DNA from 3 places in the Clostridium intestinale genome. Region 1 is predicted to be linked to each of the others. Evidence: riboswitches for the same ligand, from Rfam matches in the RefSeq annotation. Region 1 holds a riboswitch; each other region holds the start of a gene.

Region 1 (7,157 bases):
AAGGTAAATAAACCTTATATCCTTCCTCACTTAAGCATCTTGGTGCAATAGTAGTCCAAAGTATGATTATATTTACTATTAAGTAAACCACATAATTTAATTCTTTTAATAACTTTAAAATTATGAAAGTCAACATAAAAAATATAGCTATCGTACTAAGGGTAAGGAGTGGTCCATAAAAATACCTCAGTTTATTTTCAGTAGGAGTTTTCTTTCTTATGAATTTCTCAAATCTCCGAATATACTTTCCCATAAACTTCACTGGATGAGGAAATTTATAAGGATCTCCTAATAAACAATCTAATAAAAAAGCTAATACTACTGACATTTTATATCCTCATCTAAAATACCATGTATTTTTTTCATATCAAGACTCTCCCTAACAATAGAAGCTAACTTATCATACTGTTCATTTTTATATTTTCTATAATTGAAATTCTCTTTTTCCTCATCTATATTAAAAAATCTTCTTACCTTATTTAAATATCTTAAGGTAAATTCTTCATTATCAAATATGCCGTGAAAATAAGTACCTATAACTTTTGAATCTTTTGATACAGCCCCATCTACATCCTCATTACTTAATTTAATAAAAGCTTTTTCTGTGGTTTGGCTTTTTCCCATATGTATTTCATAACCTTCCACTTCTGAGTCAAACATACTTTCAACGCCTTTAGATATGACCGTATTTTTATCCTTATAAAATTCTGTTTTTACATTTAAAAGAGCTAATCCCTCTTCTTTTTCTAATGAAGTTTCATATCTCATAGAATCATAAATATCTCTACCAAGAATTTGATACCCTCCACATATGCCAAATATAAACTTTCCTTTTTCTCTTTGTTCAATTATTTTTTTGTCCATACCACTATCTTTTAACGCCTTTAAATCAGCTATAGTACTTTTACTTCCTGGAATTACTATAAGATGATATTTTTCTAAATCTTCTTGTAAACTTACAAAAGATAATTCTACATTAGGGCTTAATGCAAGAGAATTAAAATCAGTAAAATTAGACATGTACGGTAATTTAATTACTCCTACTTTCAAGTCCCCTGATTTCTTAAATTTATTAAAATCTGTTACACTATCTTCATCCTCTAAGTCTAATTTGAAATACGGTATAACTCCTACTACAGGAATACCTGTTAATTCTTCAATTTGTTTTAATCCAGGTTCTAAAAGTTCTATACTTCCTCTAAACTTATTAATTATTATTCCTTTTATAAGTTTTCTCTCATCCTCTGGAAGAAGCATTACTGTTCCATAAATTGAAGCAAAAACTCCACCCTTATCAATATCTCCAACTAGTAATACAGGACTATTAGCTATTTTAGCCATTCCCATATTTACAAACTCATCAGATAGATTTATCTCAGCTGGACTTCCAGCACCTTCAATTACAATAAGTTCATGTTCTTTTGATATTTCCTCATATACCTTTATTATCTCTTTTTTTAAAACTTTTTTCCTTTCAAAATAATCTACTGCATCTAAGTTATCCCAAGGCTTTCCGAGTAAAACAACTTGGGATTTTCTATCTGATGTTGGCTTTAATAAAATTGGGTTCATCTTAGCATTAGGCACTTTATAAGCTCCTTCAGCCTGCATTATTTGAGCTCTTCCTATTTCATCCCCTTCAGGTGTTACCCCAGAGTTTAGAGACATATTTTGAGCTTTAAAAGGATAAACATCATATCCATCTTCCGCAAAAATTCTACATAAAGCAGTACACAATATACTTTTTCCAACAGTAGACGCTGTCCCTTGTAGCATTATACTCTTATTCAAACTAATCCCTGCTTCCTTTTAATCTTTATTAATATATTCTATCTCTACAAAGTCTTTATAATAATTTATTTCGCTATAAGCTCCTTGTTTAGGTTTTATAGAATAAAATCCCTCTATTCCAGATCCTAATAACTTACTTAAAACAGCTCTTATTACACCCCCATGAGTTAAAATTAAATAACTGCCATCATCTAAAAAACCTAAGATTTTAGTGGTTCTTTTGTAAAAATCTATAAAGCTTTCCCCCTCAGGAAAAGAAAATTCTTTGTAATCATTAATAAACTCTTCCCATTGCCTAGGAAATACTTTCTCTATCTCCTTATAGCTTAAGCCTTCCCAAAGCCCAAAATCTATCTCTTTTAGTTCATCTTTATATTCAATAGATTCAGGTTTATAGTCTAAGGTTTCTATTATAACATCTAAAGTTTCCTTACATCTTTTTTGAGGAGAACAATAAACTTTAGAAAACTTATAATCCTTAAGTAGATTTCCTAACTTCTTACTTTGGTTTCTTCCATTATCATTTATACTTACTTCTTTTTTGCCTTCATAAAGTCCTTTAGAATTGCCCTCTGTTTCCCCATGTCTAACTAAAACTATTTTCATATTCTCTCCTAAAACAAACTACTTGTGAATAATAGTAAAATTAAAAGTTCATTTAACTCAATAGATGCTCCTAAAACATCCCCAGTAACTCCATCTATTTTTTTCTCTACATAGTTTCTAAATAATATACTTACTCCAAAACCTGCTATCAATAAAATAATTCCACGTTCTTTAGCTATTACTAAAGTTAAAATACATCCTATAACAAGAGCAATTAAAAAACTTTTTTTCTCTAAAACCCCTATAAATAAATCTCCTAACCCTTCTTTTTCTCTAGCGTATTTTCTTTTATACATAAGAAAAGTTACAAAGGTTCTCCCTATAATAGGTGCTAAAACTATAGCTGTTATTGCAGTATCAAAAGGCATATCTTTAATGGCTATAAACCTCCCTAGTATCAGTAGTATAATTCCTACTGCACCAAAGGTTCCTACTCTAGAGTCTTTCATAATCTCAAGAATCTTTTCCTTACTTCGTCCTGAAAATATTCCATCTATGGTATCTCCAAATCCATCTATATGTATAGCTCCAGTAACAACTATATGAGTAACTAAAGCAAAAAAACTAGCTATGCTTACTGAAAAAATCCTAGCTGACACATAATAAACTAATGCCTCTAATCCTCCTACTATTAAACCTACTAAAGGGAAATAAGCCACACCTTTTTGAAAATTTTCTCTCTCAACCTTAAGGTTTATATTTATAGGAATTCTAGTCATGAATTGAAGTATTAAAATAAAGTTTTTCATACTACTCACCTTTTATCTTCATAGGAATACCACTTACAACAAAATAAACTTCTTTAGCTTCTTTAGCTAAATATTGATTAACTCTTCCAGCTATATCCCTAAACTCTCTTCCGAGCTTATATTCAGGAACCAATCCAGCTCCAACTTCATTAGTTATTAGAACTATTTTGGTAGTGTTTTTAAGTTCATATTCTTTAAAGCTTTTTACCATTAAACTTATTTCTTTTATGATTTCCTCTTCTTTTTTTCTAAAGTCAATATTCTTAAAATCCGCTTCCTCAAAAGACTCCATTCCATGGAAGAGCAAATTAGTAACCATTATAGTTATACAGTCAACCATTATTCCTGTATATCCCTCTTTAAGCTGCTCCTCTAAATTTTTATAACTTTCTAGGGTATCCCAGCTCTGATTTCTAGTTTCTCTATGATTTTTAACTCTTTCAACCATTTCTTCATCTTTTGGAATAGATGTAGCTATATATAAAACCCTATTCACATCTTTTAAGATGGATTCACCAAATGAGGATTTACCACTTCTAGCTCCTCCAGTAACCAATATCATGCTTCTTCCCTCCAATAATGTTCATAGTTTTTTATATCCACATTTCCTTCTTCAAAAGTTCCCATTTCATTGATTATAGCTAGAGAATTTTCTATAATATGCATAGCAAATGGGCATCCGGATCCTTCTCCTAATCTCATTGAAAAATTCAATATTGGATTTAATCCTAATTCCTTCATAGTTAGGTTATATCCTAGTTCACTAGATATATGTGAAGGAAACATGTAATCCCTAACCTCACTATCAATTCTATAAGCTAAAAGAGCTGCTACAGCTGATATAAATCCATCTATCACAATGGGCATCTTATATTTTTTAGCACCTAAATACAGTCCTACCATTCCCGCTATATCAAATCCTCCAACCTTATGAAGTATATCTAGTGGATCTTCACTTTTAGGATTATTAACCTCCAGTATTCTATTTATAACTTTCTTTTTATGAGAAAATTCATCATCATGAAGACCAGCTCCCCGACCTACTGCCTCATCTATTGAACATCCAGTAAGAGCTATTAATACGGAAGATGAAGATGTTGTATTCCCTATTCCCATCTCTCCAGTGCCTATGATATCATAACCTTCTTCCTTACATTTCCTCACAATATCTATTCCTATATTTATGGCTCTTTCAGCTTCATCTCTAGTCATAGCTTCTCCCCTTGCCATGTTAGAAGTTCCTTTTCTTATTTTTTTAATTATAAGCCCTGGATAGTTTATGTCCTCTTTTATTCCTATATCTATAACCTTTAAATCACAATTGTTCACCCTTGCTAAAACACCTATACCCGTTATTCCTCTTAAGAAATTTATAGTCTGCATAGCTGTTACAGTCTGAGGAGCAGATGCCACACCTTCTTCACATACCCCATTATCACTTGAAAATATAACAATCCCCTTTTTATTTATCTTATTGTTAACCCTTCCTGTTATACCAGCAAACTTTATAGCTATTTCCTCTAAAGTTCCAAGGCTTCCTACAGGTTTTATAAGCCTATCTAATCTTAACTTTGCCTCTTTCATTGCCTCTAAATTTAATCCCATGATTATTCCCCCAAAATAAAAAATACCAGTGATAATCCCACTGGTTTAATGTATGAAAATAAATAGTTAACTACTTAACTACTAAAAATCAATATCCCGTGGCATCTTTTCCCTCCCGAAAAATAAACCTTACTTTCTATGGCAGGTCTTCTGGCTCTGATTCTTCCTACTCCCTATCCTTCCCGAAGCTCTCACTTCAGTGGTTCATATAGGTTTCATCCTCAATACAGTAACGGGGGCTGCATGGGCTTTTAACCCATTTCCCTTTTAACCTTTTGAAAAGGCACCATAGAATAACTATTAAATTTTCTTTTATAATATCATATTAACTATAATTCTCGCAACAAATCCAAAAGTATATTATTTAGTTCTCTTGACTTTATTGCAAATCTTACAAAATTATCATTAAGTCCTTTAAAATTAGAGCATTTTCTAATCAGTACTCCCTTTTCTAGCATAATTTCATATAATTTATTTTCATCAATACCCTTTAACTCACATAAAACAAAATTACAGCTTGTTGGTATTACTCTGCTAATTACACTAATATCTTTAAGCTTAGTTAGCATATAAGGAAGCTCCTCTTTTATCCACTCTTTACTTTTATTTATGTATTCCCTATCCTCATAGGACTTTTGTAGTGCTAATTCAGCTAATGTATTTATATTCCACGGAAGTTGAGAATTTGAAAACTTCTTTAGTAGTTCCTTATTGCTAGAAATTCCATATCCAAGCCTAGCACCGGGCATTCCAAAAAACTTAGTAAATGCTCTTACAATAAATAAGCAAGAGTATTTTTTAGCTAAGTTAACTAAGGAGTTCTCTTCATCACAAAACTCTATAAAAGCTTCATCTACAATTACTTTTTTATTATTCTCTTTACAATATTCTAATAAACCCATAAATTCTTTTCTATCAATCAGATTTCCAGTGGGATTATTCGGATTTCCTATTATTATTCCGTCTAAGACCTCTAGACTTTTTCTTATTGAAGAGTAGTTATATTTAAAATCCTCACTTAAAGGCACAAAAGTAATTCTGTTATCATGTTTCAAAGCAAATTCCTCATACTCTACAAAAGATGGAACTATAATTCCTATGCTTTTAACTGAAGATATAAATAAATCCAAAACCTCCGAAGCACCATTACCTAAAATTATTTCATCCATATCCAAATTAGTCTCATAATATGTTTTTACATAAGTAATAATACTTTCCTTAAGCTTTCTATATTTGTAATCTGGATACCTAACTACTTCTTTATAAATTTCATCTAAAGCTTCTCTAAATTTCCCTGGTACTCCTAATGGATTTATATTAGAGCTAAAATCTAATATTTGCCTTCCTTTTAAAACACCATCTGTGTAAATATCACCACCATGTTTATTAGCCAATTTTGCCCTTCCTTTCCCTATCATTAAGTATAAATTTCTCTATAGTATAAGCAACTCCATTTTCTTCATTACTCTTTGTTATAAAATTAGCTACTTTTTTAACCTCTTCTTTCGCGTTTCCCATCGCAACTCCCAGTCCTGCATATTCAATCATCTCTAAATCATTAGTGCCATCACCTATTGCTATTATTTCTTCTCTTTTTATTCCTAAAATCTCTCCTAAAACTTCTAATCCTTTAGCTTTACTAGAACCCTTGTACATAAATTCTAGTAAATGATCCAAGCTTCTTACAATTGCATACTTTTCATGTAATTCCCTTGGAACTACTTTGGTTAGTTCTTCTATATATTTTTCATCACCTTTAACTAAAATCTTTACTAATTTTTGATCCTCTATTTTATCCTTTTGAAAATCTTTTTGAAGTATTTCCATCTCAGGATATCTATTAATTTGATACCTATGTTCACTTATATCTTCTGTTAATATTCCATTTAAAGTATGAACTTCTATAACAGTCTCTTTTCTTTTATACTTTTTATAAACCTCTTTAAGATTTTTATCTTTAAGACTCTTCTCATAAACTAGAGAATAATCTCTTGTGTTGTATATTGTACAGCCGTTATTAGCAATTACATACTCTTCTTCACCCTCTAAGCCTAATTCCTCAATCAGTTCTTTTACTGATTGTATTATTCTCCCCGTGGTGATTACTACTTTGACTCCCAGTTTTGCAGCTACATTTATAGCTCTTTTTGTTTCTTTAGTTAACTCCTTATTGTCATTTAGTAAGGTACCATCAATATCTACAGCTACTAACTTATACATTTAAATCTCACTTCCAAAACAAAATTTTTCAAAAACATAAGCTACTCCATCTTCTTCATTACTTTTAGTTATGAAATCAGCCTTATTTTTGACCTCTTCTCGAGCATTTCCCATAGCAACCCCAAGTCCTGCATACTCTATCATATCTAAATCATTAAGTTCATCCCCAATTGAGATAATTTCTTC
Region 2 (7,157 bases), 2.3 Mb from region 1:
AATAATCTTTACTATATTATACCATGTATATACGTACAAGCTAAAATTATGTAATAAAAGCACGAAATTTAGTAATAATCGACCAAGGTCTTAAAAAGGAATATGTGGAGTATTTAAATTTTCATAGAGACTTTTTTAGGTAAAAAACAGACCTTCAAGAGTACTTAATATTACTAACTGTCAACTTTAAATTTGTGCTACAATACCCTTAAATAGACAATTTGAAAACGTTATACACTTTAGTGCTGTAGAAATCCTGTAAGGATTTCATTAAAGTCATTAATTAACAACGTCGTGGCATAAAAGAATTAAGGGGGGGAGTACAAACTATGAATCTTTTAGATAAAGTAAAAGATGCAGGAGTTATTGGTGCAGGAGGGGCAGGATTTCCTACTCATGCAAAACTATCTGGGAAGGCAGAATTTATACTTTTAAATGGAGCCGAATGTGAACCTTTATTAAGGGTGGATCAGCAGCTTATGAAAATCTATCCTAATGAAATAATTAAGGGGTTTGAAGCTGCTAGAGAATTAGTTTCAGCAAAGAAAGGAATTATAGGTGTAAAAGAAAAACATAAAGAGGTAATTTCTATTTTGAGAAATAGAATAATTGAACTTAACCTTAATGAAAAGATTGAGGTTAAAGAACTTCAAGATATCTATCCAGCTGGAGATGAACAGGTTTTAGTTTATGAATTAACAGGACGAGTTGTTCCTGAGGCTGGAATTCCGATTCAAGTAGGATGTGTAGTTGTAAATAGCGAAACTTCACTAAACATTTATAATGCATCACTTGGAAAATCAGTAACCAGAAAATATATAACTGTTTCAGGTGATGTACCAAGTCCAGTAACAGCTTGTGTACCAGTTGGTACTAAGATAATGGATGTATTAAAACTTAGTGGGGTAACAGATTTTGATGATTATGCAGTTATTGATGGTGGACCTATGATGGGCCCAGTTATGAAAAATCTAGATGGATATATTACTAAGAAAAACAAGGGTTTTGTAATACTTAAAAAAGAACATTCTTTAATACGTAAAAAATCAACAGAAATGAATCAAGCTAGAAGAGTAAATAGAGCTTCTTGTGAACAATGCAGAATGTGTACAGATATGTGTCCACGTTATCTTTTAGGACATGATACACAGCCTCATAAAATGATGAGAGCGATGGCTTATAATCTAGAGAATGTAGAAGGGCAAAAGAATGCTCAGCTATGTTGTCAATGTAATTTATGTGAGTTATTTTCTTGCCCAGCAGGACTTTATCCTAAGGCCTCTAATGTATATTTTAAAGAAAAGCTTTTTGAGCAAAAGATTAAGTATAGGCCCATCAAGGATAAGTTTGAACCAAGAAAGGCCCGTCAATATAGATTAGTACCAAGTAAAAGACTTATTGCAAGACTTGGATTAAAAAGTTTTGATAGACCTGCACCTTTTATAGATGGTTTTGTTGAACCTGAAGAGGTACATGTACTAAGAAGTCAACATGTTGGTGCGCCAGCAACTTCAGTTGTTCTAGTAGGGGCCCATGTTGAAGCAGGTGATTTGATAGGTGATATACCAGAAGGCAGTTTAGGTGCACCTATTCATGCAAGTATATCAGGAACTATAACAGAAATCACAAATGACTTTATATCTATAAGGAGGAATTAATATGGCTAACGCAATAGGAATAGTTGAATTTACAAGTATATCAAGAGGTATTTTTTCCTCAGACCAAATGGTTAAGGTTTCTGATGTTGAGATAGTTACTGCAAGTTCCACATGCCCAGGAAAATATATTGCAATAGTTACTGGAGATGTTGAATCTGTTAAGGAATCAGTAAGTGTTGGAGAGAAAACAGCAGATGAGTTTTGGATTGATTCAATAATTATACCAAATGTAAGTCCTCTAGTTTTTCCAGCAATTACTGGGGCAACAATGCCAGAGAAAGTTCAAGCTTTAGGGATAATTGAAGCTTTTTCAATAGCTAACATGGTAGTTGCAGCAGATAAAATTTTAAAATCTGCAAGTTTAGAACCTATAGAACTTAGGCTTGGTACAGGACTTGGAGGGAAATCCTACTTTACTTTTACAGGTAATGTAGGAGCAGTAGAAGTAGGGATAGAAGCAGGGAAAGCTGAGATGGAAGAGAAGGGTTTACTTGTTAATGCTGAAGTTATTCCATCACCATCTGATAGACTTATTCAAACTCTATTTTAAATGTAGTATTGATTTTTCAGCATAATAATGGTATTCTTACCATGATAATATTGGAATCTATTAGTAAATTTAATAATGAAATATAGGTTTAATCAGTAACGTGATTGATTAAAAGGGAATCAGGTGAAAATCCTGAGCTATCCCGTAGCTGTATTAAGGGAGTTTAGGTACAAGATGTCACTTAAGTTTTAGGGAAGACGTACTTAAATTATGATCTTTGAGTCAGAAGACCTGCCTATATTTTTGACTAAAGTCTCTACGAGCGATGGAGGAGTCATAATAAATATGTACTTAATATACTTATATGGGTATAGTTTTTTGTTGTGTCCTTCTAACTTTGAGTTAGGAGGATTTTTTTTACACATTATTGCTGTAGAAGTCTTTTAAAGACTTCATGATGGGTTTAATTAATTTACTTGTTTCTGTACATGTTATTTTGGAATGAAGATACAATATTATTAGTATATAGATAAGGGGGAATTTAAGTATTTATGAATAGAGTTAAGGCTTGTAGAGTAGATGAAATAAGATTCAAAGGAGTCATTAGGTGGGAAAAAACAATATCTTAAGGAAAAAAAGTAATAAAAGAATAAGACATAAACATGGAGAAAATATTTCAATTGATTTTTATGCTTATGCTTCAAAAATGAAGCATTGGAACTCAAGCTTTAAGATACTTTTTTCAATTGCCATGATAGCTATGTGTATTTTATTAGATAATCCATACGTATCTGTTTCAGTAATTTTGGGGATGGACTATCTTACTATTATAAAAGGTGGTCTTTCTTTAAGAGATTATCTATCGGTACTTATGATTCCTATTGTTTTTATTTTAATAAGTATTTTTACCATAAGTGTGGATATTTCAAGAAATCCAATAGGAGAGTACAACCTTTACTTAGGTGTTGGGTATGTGTTTACTTCAAAAGAGATGCTTACAAAAGGGGTATTTTTACTTTTGAAGATTTTAGGAGCCATAAGTGCTCTTCAAATGATGTCACTTTCTACTCCATCTTCAGATATCATATATGTACTTAGAAAGGCCCATGTTCCGAAACTTATTATAGAACTTATGAATATGATTTATAGATACATTTTTGTTTTGATGGATGTATCAAGTAAAATGAAAAATTCAGCAGAGGCCCGTCTTGGGTACTGTGACATCAAAACCTCTTATTATACCTTTGGAAGGATTGGGAGCAACATGCTGATTGTTTCTTTTAAGAAAGCAAATGCATATTATGATGCCATGGAAGCAAGGTGTTATGATGGAGAACTTATATTTTTAGAGGAAGAAAAGAAGTTAGATAAAAAGCTAGTGTTTTGGGCATTTCTCTTTATAATTTTTTTAGTTGGACTTTGGAGTTTTACAAAATAAGAGGAGATTTTTATGAAGAAAGTAATATTAAAAATAGATGATTTACATTACACCTATGGAAATGGAAAAGTTGCTTTAGAGGGAATAAATCTAGAGGTTCATGAAGGAGAAAAAATAGCCGTAGTAGGCTCTAATGGTTCTGGGAAATCAACTTTTTTCTTAAACATGAATGGGGTATTCATGGCTGATGATGGAGAAATAACATATAGAGGTACCATCATAAACAAGAAAAACATGAAAGAATTAAGAAAAAATATAGGGATTGTTTTTCAAGATCCTGATAATCAGATAATAGCATCTACTGTAAAATCAGAAGTCGCTTTTGGGCCCATGAACCTAAAACATTCAAAACAAGAGGTGATAGATAGGGTGCATCAGGCCCTAGTGTACATGAACCTATTAGATTTTCAAGATAGGCCTCCTCATTATTTAAGTGGAGGAGAAAAGAAAAGAGTAAGTATTGCAGATATAATCGCTATGAAACCTGAAATCATAATTTTTGATGAACCTACAGCATCGTTAGACCCTGTAAACTCCATAATGCTTGAGGAAGTTTTAGATAAGCTGAGATTAGAAGGAAAGACCATGCTGATATCCACTCATGATGTTGATTTTGTTTATAGATGGGCAGAAAGAGTTGTTGTTTTTTCTGATAGAAAAATAATAGCTGATGGTACACCTATAGAGATATTTAAGGATCAAGAAGTTTTAAAAAAAGCAAACCTTAAAAAGCCAACTATGTTAGAGGTGTATGAACTACTTTTAGAAAAAGAATTATTAAAAGATGAAAATCTCTATCCTAAAACAGTTCAGGAATTAAAGAATATTTTTTAGATTAAGAAATCAAGGGGGTTAATAATATGAATAAAAAAGAAAAGAAGTTTATAATTATTGCGATAGCATTTGCAATAATTTTTGGAATAACGCCAGCAGCTAATGCTATGCATATAATGGAAGGATACCTTTCACCAAAGTACTGTATTTTATGGGGAGTTATAAGTCTTCCATTTTTAGTTTTAGGGTATATTTCACTTAAGAAAACTATAGCAGAAAATAGAAGGTCTATAACACTTATTGCAATGGCAGGAGCCTTTGTTTTTGTGCTTTCATCTTTAAAAATTCCATCAGTAACAGGAAGTTCTTCTCATATGACAGGTACAGGTCTTGGTGCTATTTTATTTGGACCAAGTGTAGTTAGTATTCTTGGAATAATTGTACTTTTATTTCAAGCTATATTACTTGCTCATGGTGGTTTAACAACTCTTGGTGCTAATACTTTTTCTATGTCTATAGCAGGTCCATTTCTTGCTTATGGAATATATAAATTATTTCAAAAATTAAAGGTTAATAAACACTTCTCAATTTTTTTAGCAGCGGCATTAGGAGACTTATTTACTTATTGCGTAACAAGTATTCAACTTGCAATTGCATATCCATCTGAAACTGGTGGAGTTTTAGCATCAGCAGTTAAATTCCTTGGAGTGTTTGCACCTACTCAGATTCCACTTGCAATTATTGAGGGAATCTTAAGTGTAATTATTATCATAGGCCTTGAAACATATGCAAAGTCAGAGTTAAAGGGTATAGGGTTTTTAAAGGGGAGTGAGAAATAATGACAAAAACTAAGAAAAAAGTTATCATACTATTACTTATTACAATACTTATTGTTCTTGTACCATTATTTATTTTAAAAGGTGCTGAATTTGGAGGCTCTGATGATGCTGGGAGCCAAGCTATTTCTGAAATTACAGGGGAAGAATATGAGCCGTGGGCTACTCCTGTTATGGAAAGATGGATAGGTGGAGAAATTCCAGGTGAAACTGAAAGCTTATTATTTTGTGTACAAACAGCTATAGGAGTGGGGATAATTGCCTTCTTCATGGGCCGATTTGTTGAAAGAACTAAAAAAGAAAAATTAGAAAGTAATAATATAAATTGAAAAATAAGTAGATGGGCCTAAATTAAGGCCCATCTTTTCTATCATCCTAAAAATTCAGGTACATCTTGATGATCAGATCTAATTGCTCTTTGAACAATTGTTAGTTTGATTTTTGAATTAACTTTATCTAAAGAGTAAGAGTATCTTTCACCACAATTTTTACATATAAGAAAATCATCTTCGCAAACCATCTCTCTATTATTAAAGGTATAAGGCGTTTCTTCAGTATTCATAAGTGACTTTAAGATATTCGTATTATCTATATCATAGGTGTATAAGTAAGTAGCTTCACGTTTCATAACAAAATCTTTAGTATTACATTTTGTGCATATTATAGGGTTTTCTGTGTTCATAATATCATTCCTTCCAACAACAGTAGCTTATAAGGTTATATTATCCAAATTAATAAGATGCTATTCTTTAATATCACTTCTAATATGTTTTGATAACTCTTCTTTTAAGGTTGGATTTGATTCAAAGAAATCTAAAAGCTTACATATTCCACTAAGTACATCATTGCTTATAGTATGTTCCATCTTTTCAGTTTCTTCTAGCACCTTATCATTAATATCTAAAAGCTTTAAAAAATTTTCAATTGTATTGTGACGCTTTAATAAAAGCTTTCCAATGTATTTGCCTTCTTCCTCCAAGATTATAACTCCATACTTTTCATATTTGATTAAATTAAGAGAAGATAATTTCTTTACCATTTTAGTTACAGATGGCGGTTGAACATTTAATGAAATGGCAAGTTCATTCACCCTTGTAAAACCATTTTTTAGAGAAAGTCTATAAATCATCTCTATGTAATCCTCAGCAGAAGCTGAAATTATATTAGTGTCATTTTTCATATATTGAGAGAAGGTAAAAAATTTTTCCTGCATTTAAAACCATCCTTATTATTAGTTCTCCATTAATAAAATATATTCACTACTTTAGATAAAATACATACTATGGTTATTAAGTAAGAGTTAGCTGAGGTTAAGATGTTTAACCTCAGTAATAAAACAATCGATAGGAGTAAGATTATGAAACGATTATGTGATTTTCAAGTTGGAGAAAAAGTTATGATTAAAAATTTATTAAGCGATGGATTAATAAGGGAAAGAATGTTAGCTTTAGGCTTTGTTAAGGGGACAGTTATTGAAATTGTACGAAAAGGACCTAAAAATAATCTTACAGTTTTTAAGGTAAGAGAAACCATGATTGCCCTTAGGCAAGAAGAATCTTTATTAATAGAAGTTGCATAAGGAGGTAAATATTATGGGGCTTACTTATGAATCTGTTAAAAAAGATGCTTTAAAAGACATGTTTAATATAGATAAAAATGATGGTGAATACGTGATTGCCTTAGCTGGTAATCCTAACACCGGTAAAAGTACTGTGTTTAACACCTTAACTGGGTTGCATCAGCATACTGGAAATTGGCCGGGAAAAACTGTAGTCAACGCTAGAGGTGAATTTCAATATAAAGATAAAAAATATATTTTAGTAGATCTTCCAGGAACTTATTCTATATTTGCAACATCTGTTGAGGAAGCTGTAGCAAGAGATTTTATATGTTTTGGAAAACCTGACCTAACTATAGTTGTAGTTGATGCAACCAGTTTAGAGAGAAATCTAAATCTAGCC
Region 3 (7,157 bases), 1.3 Mb from region 1:
CAGCATTAACATACATGTCTAACATTATTCTCTCTCCACCAGCATATACATAAGAGCATTTACTATAGCTGCAGCTATATTACTTCCACCTTTTCTCCCTCTTATAGTTATCATAGGAATATCAAGTTTTTCTATTTCTTCTTTAGACTCCCTAGCCCCTACAAACCCTACAGGTGCTCCAATTATAAACTTAGGATTAGCTTTTCCCTCTTCATATAAGCTCTTTAGATTAAACATTGCTGTAGGTGCATTTCCAAATACGTAAAACTCTACTCCTTCTTCTGATGCTTTAGCTACAGCTGCCATTGAACGAGTTATTTTTTCTTCCTTAGCTTTTTTAGCTACTTCTTCAAGAGATACATAAGTTATGACCTCACACCCTAACTGTTTTAGAGCTTTTTTATTTATACCAGCTGCAATCATGTTTGTATCTGTATATATTTTCACTCCACTTTTAAGAAGTTTTTTAGCTTCCTCTATAGCACCGTCTCTTATATAAACTAAATCTTTATATTCAAAATCTGCTGATGTATGGATAACTCTTTTTACTATAGAAAGTTCTTCCTCAGTAAAGTTATGAGTTCCCATCTCACTCCCTATTATTTCAAAACTTCTTTGCTCTATTTCCATTGGATTCTTAATGTACTCCACGACTCTTCTCCTTACAACTGTTAATTATTTCTTTAAGAAACTCTATATTTGAGAAAAAATGAATATGAGCATATGCTCCTAAAGTATTTTTCTTAATATATCCACATTTCCAACTTTTCAAGCTTCCATCATAAGCTCTTTTCTCTAAAGTATAAACCTTCTCTTCATCAGAATTTATAGTTGATTTATGAAACTCATGTGCTCTTACTTTTAATGCTCTTCTTATTAAGGAGTTTTCTTTAACATCTATAAAGGTGTATCCAAAGTTATTTAGTTTATCAGTCATAACTGATTCTCCTTTAAATACTCCAACCATTTTCTCCCCTTCTATTTCTTCCATAAGGTACATAAGGCCTCCACACTCTGCATAACAAGGCAGTCCGTCTTCAAGCTTATCTTTAAGACTTCGTATGAAGCTTGTATTTTTAGATAACTCTTCTCTAAAAACCTCTGGATAACCTCCACCTATATATATGAAGTCAAGTTTATCAGGCAACTTTTCATCCTCTAAAGGTGAAAAATACTTAATCTCTCCTATTTCCTCTAAAAGTTCTATATTCTCCTTATAATAAAATGAAAAAGCCTTATCCCTAGCTATTCCTATTTTTAGTCCCCTTTTTCTTAGGTGAAAATTATCATTAAATCTTTCTGTTTCTACTAAACAGTTAAGTAATCTATCAACATCAACATTATCCTCTATAAGCTCTGCTATTGTGGATATTTTTTCATCTAAATCATCTACTTCTGAACTTTGAACTAATCCTAAATGCCTTGATTTTAATGATATTCTTTCATCTTTAGGTACATATCCTAAAAGCGGTACATCTATCTTTTTATCGAATATAGTTTTTAATAATGAATAATGACTTTCAGTTATATTATTGAGTATTATTCCTGCAAAGTCTGTTCCTGAAAACTCTAATATTCCACTAACTTCAGAAACAAAGGTAACACTTGAAGCTCTAGGGGTAAGCACTAAAATCACAGGTATATCTAAAAGCTGAGATACATGTGCTGTTGATGCTTCTGAGGTGCATCCCATACCATCATATATTCCCATTACACCTTCTATTATTCCGATTTCTCCTCTGCCTCTTGAATAAACTGCTTTAAGCCCATATTCTCCTTGCAAAAAATAATCAAGATTTCTAGAAGGATTTCCTGTTACCTTTTCATGAAAAGCTGGGTCTATATAGTCTGGTCCAATTTTGTAAGGTGCAATATCATATCCTTTATCTTTAAGTAATCTCATAAGACCTAAAGTAAATGTGGTTTTTCCTCCACCTGAACAGTTAGATGCAATTATTATTGATTTCATAAGGACCTCCTTATTTTAATTCATAATTCCCTTTTTACTTTCACCCATTCCCTCATATTTACCATTTATAGCTTCTTCTAGATGCCTTAAATATATATTTCTAATTTCTTTATATTCTCCTAAACCTTTAAATATCTTTTTAACCTCTATGCCTTCCTCTTTGAGTCTTAGATACCAAGATTCCTCTTCCTCAGAAAATATATCATTTTTAGCATGGTCTCCTGCTACCAAAAGGAATGGTGTTAAATTTATTTCTTTAACATTATATTTTTTTAAAGTCTTAATTACCCCTTCTATAGATGGATAACCTTCAACAGTTCCTACAAATGCATTATCATAATCTAGTTCTCTAAACCTATTTTGAAGACAACCATAACAGGAGCTTGCTGGATGATTGGTTCCGTGTCCTACTAATAGAACATTCTCTCCCTTTGGCATAACTTTTTTAAGCTCATCAATTAAATCATCGTAATCTAAATTAACTTCTTCTGATTGGAAGTATAACAAAGGTCGTCCTATAATCAAATTCTTAAAGCTCTCTTTATAGCTATTTACAACTCTCTTTATATAGTCATATTCTTCTCCTGGAATTATATGAAGCGGTTGTACAACAACTTCATCATATCCACATAACTTGAGACTCTTTAAGGCTTCTTCTGGTGTCATTACATTCATATCATATTTATCTTTTAAACTTTTTATTATCATATGTGAGGTAAACGCCCTAAAAATATCATATTCATTTCTATATTTTTCCTCTACTTCTTTTTCAATAACCACTATGGTTTTATCTAAGGTATCTAAGTGGGATGTTCCAAAACTTGTAATTAAGATTGCTTTTTTCATTACTTCAACTCCTATAAAAAAACCTCTATCCATTTGGATAGAGGTAAAAGTGCAAGACAAATATAATGGTAATATAATTCCACCTATTCTTATATCACTTTCCTTCCCTCCGAAGGATTAGCTATAAAAAATTAGGCAGGTCTCCTGACTTAGGGTTCATCCTCCTTCTTCCTTCCCAGTAAAACCAGTGGATCATTAGAATTCGTCACCCTTTACAGTAGCGGGGGCTGTAGAGGCTTTTAACCTCTTTCCCTTTTAAATTTATTTCCCAGGAAATAAATACCATAACTTCTCTTGTTATTCTGTTAATGAAATTATATCTCAAAAAGCAAACTTATACAAATACTTTCCTACACTAAAAATTTATTTAACACTTGCTTAAATTCATCTTCACTTTCTGTAATAAAGGCTTCAAATTCTGCTCCATTAAGCTTAACAGCCTTATCTAATTCTAATAAAAATTCCGGTACCTTATCTTGAAGTATGTCACCATAATAGTCACCTATTCTAGTTTTACCTTCACCTAGATCACCTTTAATATGAAGTTCAAAAACATTTTTAGGTCCATCTCCAACTCTTTTCATCTTTCCGCAAAAACCTATATTCCCAACTTCATGAACCCCACAAGAATTAGGGCATCCTGAAATATGTACTCTTGGAAGTAAATCTTCCTTTACACCCTCAGCCCTAAACATCTCTATCATCTCATTTAAAGTTTTTTGTCCATTTAAAACTCCCATTTGGCAGATAGGTGTACCAATGCAAGCAACAGATTGTTCTAATCTTGTTTCTCCACCTAACCCCTCTGTAAGACTAACTATTTTTTCTGCTTCTTCCCCATTTAAGTTTCTTATATATAAACCTTCCTCCATAGTAAGTCTTATTTCAACATCATCCATATTTTCTATTTCATCTATAAGAGTTTTTAACACAGATAATTTTAGTTGTCCTCCTACTGGATGGAAGTATACGCTATATAAGCCTTTTTGTTTTTGAGCTATAATTCTCTTATTATTTATTGTAATTTCCTTACCTTCTTTTGTTAAATCTTTTATCTCCAAGTCTAAAGGCAAGTTCTCAGCTTTCTTAACTTCTTCTAAATGTTTTTTATAACATTTTATAAAATCATCTTTACCCATTCTGTCTAAAATATATCTGACACGGGCTTTTCCATGATTTTTATAATCTCCTTCAGCCATAAATAAATTAGTTATAGCCTCAACATGATATAAAATATCTTTTGGTTCTATTAGTTCTCCAAGTTCTACTCCAAGCTTTGGATTTCTTCCTAATCCTCCACCTATATACACCTTAAAATATTCCTTACCATCTACTTTAACTGCCAAAAACCCTTGATCTGTCACAGTTGCATGTGAGGCATCTTTATCATTGCTTGAAAAAGCAACCTTAAGCTTTCTAGGCAATTTATAGCTAGTAATCTTCTTCATAAAATGTTTATTAACAGCCATAGCATAAGGCGTTACATCAAAAGCCTCGTCTATATCTACCCCAGATAAAGGAGAAATAGCTACATTTCTTGGAAAACTTCCCCCAGCTCCTCTTGTATAAATTCCATTCTTTAAAGCCTCAACCATTACTTCACATATACCATCTATATCAAGTCCATGTAATTGTATAGCTTGCCTAGTTGTAAGGTGAATCCCTTCTAAATCATATTTGTTTGCAAAATCATAAACTAACTTAAGCTGCTCTTTAGAGGCTATCCCCGACATAATTCTAAGCCTAATCATAAATTCCTTTCCACTTCTATGGGCGTAAACCCCCATACCACCTGAAGCCTTTTTAAAATCTGCTTTATTCATTTCTCCATTTAAAAACTTATATCCTAACTCTTTAAAAACCTTAATCTCTTCTAATAAATCACTATTTAAATTATCCATATAATCCACCTCTTAATACTGTTTACAATACAAACAAAGTATACTCTTTACCCTTTTATAAGTAAAATAGGATTTATTAATGATGTGGATAAAAATTTCTAATGCTTATTGTCCTCTTCTATTTTCATCACAATCTTTTCACATATCTCATGAGTTATTAACGAATCTTGTATAGATGGACTCGGGATCTTATTATTTTTCACACAATCTATAAAATGAGCTGCTATTTGATAAAATCCTCTTTTATATAACGTTGGTTCCCAATCACCAAATTTAGATAGGCTTTTATTCTTATCATGTAAATGCCAAGTCTCTACAAAATTATCTACTATATATTTATTCCCAGCAGTCATGTATTCTACTATTTCTTCAGTAATTCCATTGTTTCTATTCATTATTCCGATAGCTGTACATCCATCTCCAATCAATTGAATTACTACATTGTGAAGCATTCCTTCTTTCTTTAAATATCTAACCTCTAGTTCCTTAACTTCTCTATCTAATAAAAACCTTAAGGTATCCACAACGTGAACAAAATCCTCCACAATAAATCTTCTAGTATTATCAGGAAGACAAAACCTATTTTTTTGAATTATTATTATATCTGCTTTGCCGTGTTCCTTTAACTTACTAAACATAGGAGAAAATCTTCTATTAAAGCCTACCATAGCTATAACTCTATTTTTCTCGGCTAACTTAGCTATCTCCTCTGTTTCTTTAAAATTTAAAGAAATAGGTTTATCTATATAAACATTTATTCCATTTTCAATAAGCTTTTTAGCTACTTCAAAATGAGCTTCCGTAGCAGTGCTAACAAAAACAGCTTGAACTTTTTTATTTATAAGTTCATCAACTGTCTGTACATACTCATTTATTCTATATTTAGTTGAAAGATTTTCTAAAGTATCTTTATTTCTAGTACAAAGAACTAGTTCTATATCCTCTTTTTCACTAAGCACTGGTAGATACGCTTTTTTAGCTATATCTCCTAATCCAACAATTCCAATCCTCATAAACTTTCTCTCCTTACAATACAGATTTAGTTTTCTTCATAAACCTAGATATAAATTCACCTGCTAAAATAACCAATAATATATACATCTCGTATCTATATCTAGTTTGAGTTTCTATAAAAATATGCACTGATGTAAATCCAATAAATAAAAGACATATAATATCTATTTCTTTATTATTTCTTTTAAATTTACCTAAAAGAGCTCCAAGTGTACCTATTATCAGAAATAAATATTGTAGATTACCTATTTCTGAAAGCCTAAAGGTATTATCAGTAATTTTTTCTTCAGAGAGAGAAAAAGAATACTGATTGTCCCTCTTTCCTAAGAAGTCATACATTTTAGTTTTTATGAATGGAAAAGTTTCTTTATAATTTGTTATAGAATTTTTTATTACCTTAAGACATTCCTTATTATAAGCATCATAATCAAAATTTAATCTCTCTAAATCAAAGTAAACTTGTGTTTTCCTAGCACTTTCTGTAGGGATTTTATATACACCTTCATCTGTAAGCCCTAATACAAATTTAAAATACTTTGCATTACTTTGACTTATAGCCTTTGGTGCTATCTCTGTCTTAACAAAAGCAAAATCAACTAATTTAACCACCATAGTAAAACAAAGTATATAGATTACCAAAATACCTAGTATTTCTAAATACATAGTTTTACTAAATACTTTGCATACATAGGTAATAGCCACTCCAATGATAATAATTATAGCTATAGGCCTAAATATCTGCATTAATCCTAAAAATACTCCTCCAATTGCTGCTGACTTTTTATCATTTTTTAGAATAAAATATAAAGATGTTACCATTAATGCGCCACTTATATGCTGGTTGTTTATAACCGAAGACCCCATTATATTAGGAAGATATAATGAATATAGTGTAGCCGCTATAGCTCCAATATCTTTTGTATATCTATCTTCGCAAATCTTATAAATCATTATGGAAGTTACTATAAGATATATCCATTCTAATATTTTAAAAAATATAAGTTTGCCTCCAAATATTTTGGTTATTAATGCAAGATAGGAAGTATATCCAATTTGAAAATTATAAAAATAAAAATAATTGGTTTTATCGAAACTTTCCTGTTTAAAAGTTCCATCAATAATCTTATTTGCACCTTCCAAAAGTATTTGATAATCACTAATAGGAGTAGTCTTTGCATAGAAGTTCCAAAGTGCATAAATAATTAATGAAATTACTGACAAACCTATCAAAAAGTATTTTGTGTTTTTTCTATTTACTCTAACAGCTGTTATAACAGAAGCTAAAGTTATAAATAATATAATTACTGTTGTATTAATGCTTAACTTTTCTTTAGTTAATTCGTAATATGCATGTCCTGATATTAGGAGTATTATTATACCCAAAATCGCAAATAAAAAGTTTAATTTACTTACCATAGATTTTATCT

Evidence for each region. Region 1 has a riboswitch for cobalamin ahead of cobT (nicotinate-nucleotide--dimethylbenzimidazole phosphoribosyltransferase). Riboswitches for the same ligand answer to the same signal wherever they lie in the genome.
Region 2: another riboswitch for cobalamin. It lies ahead of cbiQ (cobalt ECF transporter T component CbiQ); the one in region 1 lies ahead of cobT (nicotinate-nucleotide--dimethylbenzimidazole phosphoribosyltransferase).
Region 3: another riboswitch for cobalamin. It lies ahead of P8F83_RS17370 (sirohydrochlorin cobaltochelatase); the one in region 1 lies ahead of cobT (nicotinate-nucleotide--dimethylbenzimidazole phosphoribosyltransferase).

Annotation. Positions count from the first base shown of each region.
Region 1 covers NZ_CP121166.1:34,649-41,805, reverse strand. The annotation lists gene cbiB (adenosylcobinamide-phosphate synthase CbiB) at 1-328, opposite strand, end outside; gene P8F83_RS00180 (cobyric acid synthase) at 319-1,776, opposite strand; gene cobC (alpha-ribazole phosphatase) at 1,810-2,397, opposite strand; gene cobS (adenosylcobinamide-GDP ribazoletransferase) at 2,406-3,146, opposite strand; gene cobU (bifunctional adenosylcobinamide kinase/adenosylcobinamide-phosphate guanylyltransferase) at 3,148-3,708, opposite strand; gene cobT (nicotinate-nucleotide--dimethylbenzimidazole phosphoribosyltransferase) at 3,705-4,751, opposite strand; cobalamin riboswitch at 4,875-5,057, opposite strand; gene P8F83_RS00155 (pyridoxal phosphate-dependent aminotransferase) at 5,081-6,145, opposite strand; gene P8F83_RS00150 (Cof-type HAD-IIB family hydrolase) at 6,138-6,971, opposite strand; gene P8F83_RS00145 (Cof-type HAD-IIB family hydrolase) at 6,972-7,157, opposite strand, start outside.
Region 2 covers NZ_CP121166.1:2,355,318-2,362,474, reverse strand. The annotation lists gene P8F83_RS12370 (4Fe-4S dicluster domain-containing protein) at 330-1,658, shown strand; gene P8F83_RS12365 (BMC domain-containing protein) at 1,660-2,208, shown strand; cobalamin riboswitch at 2,276-2,461, shown strand; gene cbiQ (cobalt ECF transporter T component CbiQ) at 2,756-3,586, shown strand; gene P8F83_RS12355 (energy-coupling factor ABC transporter ATP-binding protein) at 3,599-4,420, shown strand; gene P8F83_RS12350 (energy-coupling factor ABC transporter permease) at 4,447-5,199, shown strand; gene P8F83_RS12345 (energy-coupling factor ABC transporter substrate-binding protein) at 5,199-5,525, shown strand; gene P8F83_RS12340 (hypothetical protein) at 5,567-5,878, opposite strand; gene P8F83_RS12335 (metal-dependent transcriptional regulator) at 5,939-6,409, opposite strand; gene P8F83_RS12330 (FeoA family protein) at 6,554-6,775, shown strand; gene feoB (ferrous iron transport protein B) at 6,789-7,157, shown strand, end outside.
Region 3 covers NZ_CP121166.1:3,376,108-3,383,264, forward strand. The annotation lists gene cbiD (cobalt-precorrin-5B (C(1))-methyltransferase CbiD) at 1-25, opposite strand, end outside; gene P8F83_RS17360 (precorrin-8X methylmutase) at 25-630, opposite strand; gene P8F83_RS17365 (cobyrinic acid a,c-diamide synthase CobB) at 638-1,969, opposite strand; gene P8F83_RS17370 (sirohydrochlorin cobaltochelatase) at 1,985-2,815, opposite strand; cobalamin riboswitch at 2,933-3,117, opposite strand; gene P8F83_RS17375 (nitrite/sulfite reductase) at 3,166-4,716, opposite strand; gene P8F83_RS17380 (Gfo/Idh/MocA family protein) at 4,815-5,729, opposite strand; gene P8F83_RS17385 (hypothetical protein) at 5,743-7,157, opposite strand, start outside.